One region of the Viridibacillus sp. NPDC093762 genome, then DNA from elsewhere that is predicted to be linked to it. Evidence: riboswitches for the same ligand, from Rfam matches in the RefSeq annotation. Region 1 holds a riboswitch; the other holds the start of a gene.
What was found. A riboswitch is a leader RNA that binds a small molecule or an ion and turns the genes downstream of it on or off. The one in region 1 is predicted to bind S-adenosylmethionine.
Positions count from the first base shown of each region.

Region 2: another riboswitch for S-adenosylmethionine. It lies ahead of ACQKM9_RS15850 (bifunctional homocysteine S-methyltransferase/methylenetetrahydrofolate reductase); the one in region 1 lies ahead of metK (methionine adenosyltransferase).

Region 1 is NZ_JBNNUK010000003.1:285,354-289,575, forward strand. It holds gene ACQKM9_RS06800 (alpha/beta hydrolase) at 1-694, opposite strand, end outside; gene ACQKM9_RS06805 (gamma carbonic anhydrase family protein) at 818-1,330, shown strand; gene metK (methionine adenosyltransferase) at 1,503-2,699, opposite strand; SAM riboswitch class I at 2,962-3,080, opposite strand; gene pckA (phosphoenolpyruvate carboxykinase (ATP)) at 3,282-4,222, shown strand, end outside.
Region 2 is NZ_JBNNUK010000014.1:25,681-29,902, forward strand. It holds gene ACQKM9_RS15850 (bifunctional homocysteine S-methyltransferase/methylenetetrahydrofolate reductase) at 1-1,568, opposite strand, end outside; SAM riboswitch class I at 1,643-1,749, opposite strand; gene ACQKM9_RS15855 (class A sortase) at 1,917-2,609, opposite strand; gene ACQKM9_RS15860 (protoporphyrinogen oxidase) at 2,721-4,112, opposite strand.

The DNA.
Region 1 (4,222 bases):
ATTTCCATTCCTTATATTGATACTCTGATAAACTTTGTTGTCCTAGCCACTTTTTACTATACGCTACATCCGCTATTTTATCGTTGCCACCAGTCATTAATAAAATCGGGATATTTGGAAATACCGTTTGTTGTGATATACCTTTCATAAAACTATGAAGTTCACGATACCAATTGACAGTAATGACATCATTATAGTAAATATCATCTTTTTCCTCTTTATAAAATTCATAGCTTCTCGTTAAGTGTTTTATGTTGATTTCATGATTGATTTTCAGATTTCCAGTCAGTTTACTTAGACCTGTTAAAGCATTTGATAATTTTGATGGTTGGTGTTTTAAATGCATCCAAGGTGACGTTAATATCACACCTGTACATTCGTACTTGAATTTTTCAACAACATGGATTCCTAAAATAGCTCCTAAACCATGTCCCACTACAAATACAGGCAAGTTATATGTTAAAGCTGCTTGCATTAGTTGTTTAACGAATGTTTCGTAACTTTTAAATGCTTCACTATGCACACGTTTATGTCTACTTTCCTCGCCATGTCCAGGTAAATCTCCTGAAATAACATGAATACCAGACGTTCTTAAATTTTCGATTAGCCATGCATAGCGACGATGATGTTCGTATGCACTATGTATAATTACAGCGACAGCTCTTGCTTGGCCATCCGTTTCCCATTTCCACATTACTCTCTCACCTCATAAATTCCTCTTTATATATTTTAACGTATTATGACTATTTCAGTTCCATTCATTGCTTCCTTTTGTTACGATAATAATACATAATAACTTGAAATGAGGCGTTTTTCGATGATTTATCCATTTAGAGACAAAAAACCATCTATTGACCCATCCGTTTTTATCGGTGATAACGTAATTATCACTGGCGATGTTACTATCGGACCTGATTCTTCTATTTTTTACAATACAGTTATTCGAGGAGATGTTTCGCCTACGATCATTGGACGTAAAGTGAATATCCAAGATTTATGTTGTTTACATCAAAGTCCTGCTTATCCACTTATTTTAGAAGACGATGTGACAATTGGACATCAAGTAACATTACATAGCTGTACTGTAAAAAAGGGCGCTCTAGTCGGGATGGCTTCAATTATTCTAGATGGTGCTGAAATTGGTGAAGGTGCATTTATAGGTGCCGGCAGTCTCGTTTCACAAGGCAAGAAAATTCCTCCAAACACATTAGCATTTGGACGCCCTGCAAAAGTTATTAGAGAGTTAACAGAGGAAGATAAAAAAGATATGGATCGTATTGTCAACGAGTATTACGAAAAAGGACAATATTATAAATCACTTCAAAAATAATTCGATCAAGATGCCTGAGTATCGTTTTTCAAACGATTACTCAGGTTTTTTTAATCTCTAACTATGAGTTTCTTCTATAATAAAACAAAAAATATCCCGAACTACAATGATTACTTAAATAATCAACATGTAACTCGGGATATTTTATGTTATTGCGATTTTCTAGGTTGAATTAAAGTCCCGCTTTTTCTTTTAAAACGGCAGCTTTATCAGTAGCTTCCCAAGGAACATTCAAATCTGTACGGCCGAAGTGACCATAAGCAGCTGTTTGTTTATAGATTGGACGACGTAGATCAAGCATTTTAATAATACCAGCTGGGCGTAAATCAAATAATTCACGAACCCATTCAACTAAATCTGCTTCGTTTACTTTACCAGTACCGAAAGTATCAATTGCAATTGAAACTGGTTGTGCAACACCAATTGCATAAGCCAGTTGTACTTCACAACGCTCAGCAAGTTCAGCTGCTACGATATTTTTTGCAACATATCGCGCTGCATAAGCTGCAGAACGGTCAACCTTAGTCGCATCCTTACCAGAGAAAGCACCGCCACCATGACGAGCATATCCACCATAAGTATCTACGATAATTTTGCGTCCCGTTAAGCCTGCATCACCTTTTGGTCCACCAATTACAAAACGACCAGTTGGGTTGATGAAGTATTTTGTTTTTTCATCTAGTAATTCAGTAGGTACAACTGGAGCAATTACACGTGCTTGTAAATCCTCTTTAATTTGCTCTAATGTTACTTCTGGATCATGTTGAGTTGAAATAACAATTGTATCCACACGAACTGGACGATTATTTTCATCATATTCGATTGTTACTTGTGTTTTACCATCTGGACGTAAATAATCTAACTCTTTTGTTTTACGAACTTCAGTTAAACGTCGTGCTAATTTATGTGCCAAGCTAATAGGTAAAGGCATTAACTCAGGTGTCTCGTTACATGCGTATCCGAACATTAAACCTTGGTCACCTGCACCAATTGCTTCAATATCTTCATCTGTCATTGAACCTTCACGTGCTTCAAGTGCTTGGTCAACGCCCAATGCGATATCAGCTGATTGCTCACCGATTGCCGTTAAAACAGCTACGTTTTCGCCATCAAAGCCATATTTACCACGTGTATAGCCGATTTCCTTTACCGTTTCACGAACGATTTTAGGAATATCAACATAAGTTGATGTTGTAATTTCTCCAGCTACTAATACAAGACCAGTTGTTACTGTAGTTTCACATGCTACACGTGCATTCGGGTCTTTTGAAACGATTTCATCTAAAATGGCATCCGAAATTTGATCACAAATTTTATCTGGATGTCCTTCTGTTACACTCTCTGATGTAAACAGTCGACGGTTTGTCATTTGGTTTCCTCCTATTATCTGCGAGATTGCCTCGGAAATGATACGGTACTCATTACCCATGTTAGTTCTTTCCAGTAGGATTGAACGCCAAGCCGTTGCTGCTTTTAACACGAGGATTCTAGAAAGTGCCACTATATATAAATAGAACCGCATAAATTACATATACTAATCAAAAATTTAGGAATTGGTCTATTTTAAATAAAAAAACCCTTCCCCCATTATTACTAATGAGTGGAAGGGAATAATTCATAAGCACCTTTCACTCTTATCGTTCAAGGATTAAATCCTTGCATCAGATTAAGCACCAGCGCATCACATAAAATCACAATGCAGGTTGCCGGGTTTCATAGGGCCTGACCCTCCACCAGCTCGGGATAAGAGTATCCGTTCAATTTCCCATATTAGAACATTATAACTTAGTTGTCAACCTCTTTTTCATTTCTAAAAAAAAGTACAACTTTCATAAAAATTATATGGTAATTAGTATAGATTAATTAACTAAATGTGTTATACTAATTTCCGAAATGAATTATAAATCCCCTCTAATAGAGGAATAATATAAAAAGGATGGTACGTAAAACGATGAATTCAGTAGAAATTACGAATGAACTGAAGGAATTATTGAAAGGTGAAAATATTCTTGAACAACTTTCAGTACCACAATTAACAGAAAAAGCTACTTCACGCGGTGAGGCAATCCTAACTGTTGATGGTGCAGTAAGAGCAGTCACAGGAAAATATACAGGTCGTTCTCCTAAAGATAAATATATGGTTGAAGAAGACAGTTCGAAAGACAAAATTGATTGGGGTAAAGTAAACAAACCAATTTCTTCGGATATCTTCGACTCATTATACACTAAAGTAGTAAACTACTTAAAAGAAAAAGAAGAATTATTTGTATTTAAAGGTTTTGCAGGTGCAGACCCATCATCTCGTTTAGCTATTCGTGTAGTAAATGAATACGCTTGGCATAACCTATTTGCACATCAATTATTCATTCGTCCTACTGAAGAGGAATTAGAAACTCATGAAGCTGACTTCACAATCGTTTCTGCTCCAACTTTCAAAGCGGACCCAGCAGTAGACGGTACTGATTCAGAAACTTTCATTATCGTTTCCCTTGAAAAACGTATCATCCTTATTGGCGGAACTGAATACGCTGGAGAAATGAAAAAATCGATTTTCAGTATCATGAATTACTTATTACCACAACAAGGTATTCTTCCAATGCACTGTTCAGCAAACGTTGGTGAAGCAGGCGATGTAGCATTATTCTTCGGTTTATCTGGAACTGGTAAAACAACTTTATCTGCAGATGCAGATCGTAAACTAATTGGTGATGATGAACATGGTTGGTCTGACAACGGTGTCTTCAATATCGAAGGTGGTTGCTACGCTAAGACTATCAACCTGTCTAAAGAGAAGGAACCGGAAATCTACAATGCTATCAGTTTTGGTACGGTATTAGAAAACGTAGTAGTAGATGAAGAAACACGCATTCCTAACTACGATGATGTTTCGCT
Region 2 (4,222 bases), on a different contig from region 1:
GGCATGATTCCTATGAAAATAGGGGTTTCTAAATGTTTCGTAGCTTCATATATCTCTATTATTTTTTCCTTCGTATATACAGGCTGTGTGATGAAATAATCTGCTCCACACTCAATTTTCTTTTCTAATCTTTTTACAGCTCTATCAAGTACTCGTACATTAGGATTAAATGCAGCTGCAATAGAGAAATTTGCCTTTTTACGTAAAGGTTTACCTGAAAATGATATTCCTTCATTCAACTGTTTGATTAATTGAAGTAACTCTAAACTTGAGACATCATAAACGCTAGTTGCACCTGGGAAATCACCCACTTTTGTAGGGTCTCCAGTAACCGCTAAAATCTCATTAATACCTAGTGCATCTAGACCCATTAAATGCGATTGTAAGCCGATGAGATTGCGATCACGACAAGTAATATGAGCAAGGGACCGAATATTATTTTGCGTTTTCAAAATTGAGCCCATTGCCATGTTACTAATACGAGGGGATGCCAATGAATTATCAGCCATAGTAACAGCATCAACACCTGTTGCGTTGAGTATTTGCGCACCTTCTATAAAGGCAGTCGTATCAAGATGGCGGGGTGTATCAAGCTCTACAATTATTGTACGTTCTCTTTTCGCCTTTTCGTGAAGTGGCTCATGATGATCAGGAGTCGCTTCTTTAATCTCGATTGCTTTTTTCTTCTTTACAATTTTATTTTCAATTGGGGGTAGATCAGCAATACGTTTTTTCACTGCTTCTATATGCTTCGGTGTCGTCCCACAACATCCACCAATTAAGCGAACACCTTGGTCACGTAGTAAAACACCAGCACGACCAAAATAATCAGCTTCTGATTCGTAAACAATTTTGCCATCTTCTACATCTAGCAAACTAGCATTTGGATATGCAGATAAGAATGCTTTGGATGGTAATTCAACATCTTCAAACGCTTGGATTGTATGATGGGGGCCTAATCGGCAGTTTACTCCGACAATATCTGCACCCAAAGCTTCTAATTGGTGCAGTGCATCATTTAACAATAAGCCATTTTGTAAAATACCTGGTTCATGCATTGATACTTGTGAGATGATAGGTACATCAGTTAATTTTCTCAAATGTTTCACTACAGATGAAAGTTCCTCAAAATCATAGTACGTCTCTAGTAATAAACCATCAGGATTACCAGCTAATAGATACCCCGCCTGCTCTTCTAATGCAGCAATAATCTCATCTAGTGTTGCTTCACTTTTACGAATACCGCGAATACCACCAATTGTTCCTAAGACAAACTGGCCACCTGGTGCTGCAGCACGTTTTGCAATGGCGATTGCAGATTCATTAAACTCCTTTACTGAGCTTTCTAAACCATAACGTTCTAATTTAATGGCATTCGCTGTATACGTATTAGTCTGAATAATGTCAGCGCCTGCTTTAATATATTGTTGATGTATATTTTCAATCACTTCAGGCTTGGTAATATTTAATTCCTCATAACAATAGTCAATTCCGTATGAATATAATAAAGTGCCCATCGCACCGTCAGCTGTTAACACTTGTGTATGCAATTTTTCAAGTAATCCCATTAAAATCCCTTCCTTTCTACATAAAAAAAGCCTTCTTATGGATAAGAAGGCTTGACGATTACGCTGTTCGCTCCTTCTTATCTTTTCGGACAATCTGTAAATCCGCTGGAGTTAGCACCTGACCAGTTGGCTGGTTGCTGAAGCTTCAAAGGGCCAGTCCCTCAGCTTCTCTTGATAAGAAATATTTATTTAATTGTTTGAATAATTAAAAGAATCATAACCCTAGAAAAGAATATCGTCAAGGGTATTTTTGCAATTGTAGAAAAACTCTGTATTATAAGAGTATTTTAACTACAAAACAAAAAAGAGGATTTTTGGCGATTACGTATTAAAACATCAATCTTTCTTTCATGACTGTTTATTTGCAAAAATGTTATTGGCTAACGTCTTATCATAACGCATTGTTTCAACCCATTCACCTTGAATAATTAGTCGCTTAGAACCATCATAATTACATGTAACAAGCGTTATCATTTTTTCATTTGAATCATTTATCACATCAACTTGCTCCGGTTGTACAATATGCATTTTATTAATTTTATATTCATAGATTTTTTTAAAATCAGTCACATAAACTTGCATACCTTCCTCTGCATTAGTAAGAGGACTAAAGAGTGCCTTTCCATTATTCATATTATGACCTGCTAAGGCATAATTAGCTTTTCCCATCTTTTGTTCAGGTTTCATCGTACCAGCACCAATGGCTAAGTTTGTATTCGATACACCATATAAAATAGGTAATCGCATATTCACTTGAGGTACACTAATAGCGCCTATGGCATTTAGTTTCTTTTGATTGAATTGTGCCTTTACAACATCTTTGATATTTAAATCATCCACTTGCTGAAAATCAAATGATGCATCTTGATTCTTCATCGCCAATGCTATGTCTTGTTGCTCAATCGTTGCCTTCGACATATTAGAAATGAAATACCCCATGATTGGTTGATAGAAAATAAATACTAAACCAATTACTAACAAGAGGATGCCTAAAATCAAACTTCCCTTTTTCCGCATGTTACCCACCTTCTTTTTACTCATTCATTTTATAGTAACAATTCATTTAGCATTTTCAAGCAGTTTGACATACCGTTAATATATATCCTAAAAGAAAGAGCTAAAGAAATGGGTATCTCCTCAGCTCTTTTCTATCTACCTTGATAATTTCGCTAGAATTGATTCTGCTGTTTCTTTCCCGTTCTTAATACAAGGACCAATACCTACACCGTAATAAGAACAACCTGCAAGTAATACATTTTCATATGAAGAAGCCAGTTTAGTTGATAAAGCTTCTACTGTTTTTGCATGACCAAGATGGTAAACAGGCATTAAATCATTCCATTTTGTCACGTCAACAACAGTTGGCTCTGCTTCTATATTCAAGCTTTTTGCAATATCATCTAATGCAATTTCAGTTAATTCTTCTTTACTTAAATGCTTCATATTCTCAAAATCCGGGTTTGAATTTTTATAAAATAAACGCACAAGCAATTTGTCATCTTTTGAAGTATGGCTCCACTTACGACTTGTCCATGTACAAGCATTACATTTGACGTCACTGTTTTCAGACACAATAAAACCTGTACCGTCTGCAGGTAATTGACTGTCAGGAATGTCAAATCCTAAATAAATCGTGATTAGTGAGGCGTTGCTAAATTCATTGAAGTCCTCATCCAAATTGGGATCTTTTAATAGTTTTTTAGTTACATCATGTGGTGTTGTTAACACGATAAAATCAGCTTCAATTGCTTCATGATTATCAAACATCAGTTTATATTTGTCGTCTCTTTTTTCAATATGACTTGTTGAAACGCCTTTTAGTATTGTAATGTCTGCTAGCTTCTCCTCAAAACGATTAAATAAAGAAGATAATCCATTTTTAAAGGATATGAATTTTTTATTTGCTGCTTTTTGAAATTCTTCTTTATGTGCGCCAAACCCTTTAATAATACTTCCGTACTGCTCTTTATAATCGAGTAAATACGGTAATGTTGAAGCCATTGTTAGCGTATCTAATTTCCCTGAATATACCCCTGATAACACTGGAGCAATTTGCTTTTCAACAAGCTCTTTTCCTAAAAAATACTCTAAGAAAGAACCGATAGAGCTATCCTTAGTAAAATGTTCATTAGGTAATTCTAAATCCTTCAACGCCGCTTTTTTTCCTGCTGCCGAAACTAATGTGCTACTTTCAAGGGACTCTACGCTTGTAGGAATGCCAAAAACGCTGTCTACTGGAATCGCGTGCAATGTATTATTTGTGTAAATATACGAAATTCCTGTACCATTATATACAAGGTCTTTTTGTAATCCTAAGTCTTCTACTAAAGGCATAACACTTGAATGACGTGCAACAATCGAATCTGCACCTGTCTCCAAAATAAAGCCATCATTTTCTACAGAGTGCATTTTACCGCCTAAATAGTCATTTTTTTCTATCAATACTAAATTTATATCTAAGCCTTTTCCCTCTTTTTCCTTTTGTAAATAATGCATAGTAGAAAGACCTGTTATACCGCCACCAACTACAACAACTGTTTTCAATATATTCACTCCTCAAAGCGGATTCTGTTTTATTTTAATTGATTGTTTGTAGTTCTAGTATAAACTTTCATTTTTGAAAGTGTCATGATATCCATCACATATTCACGTAC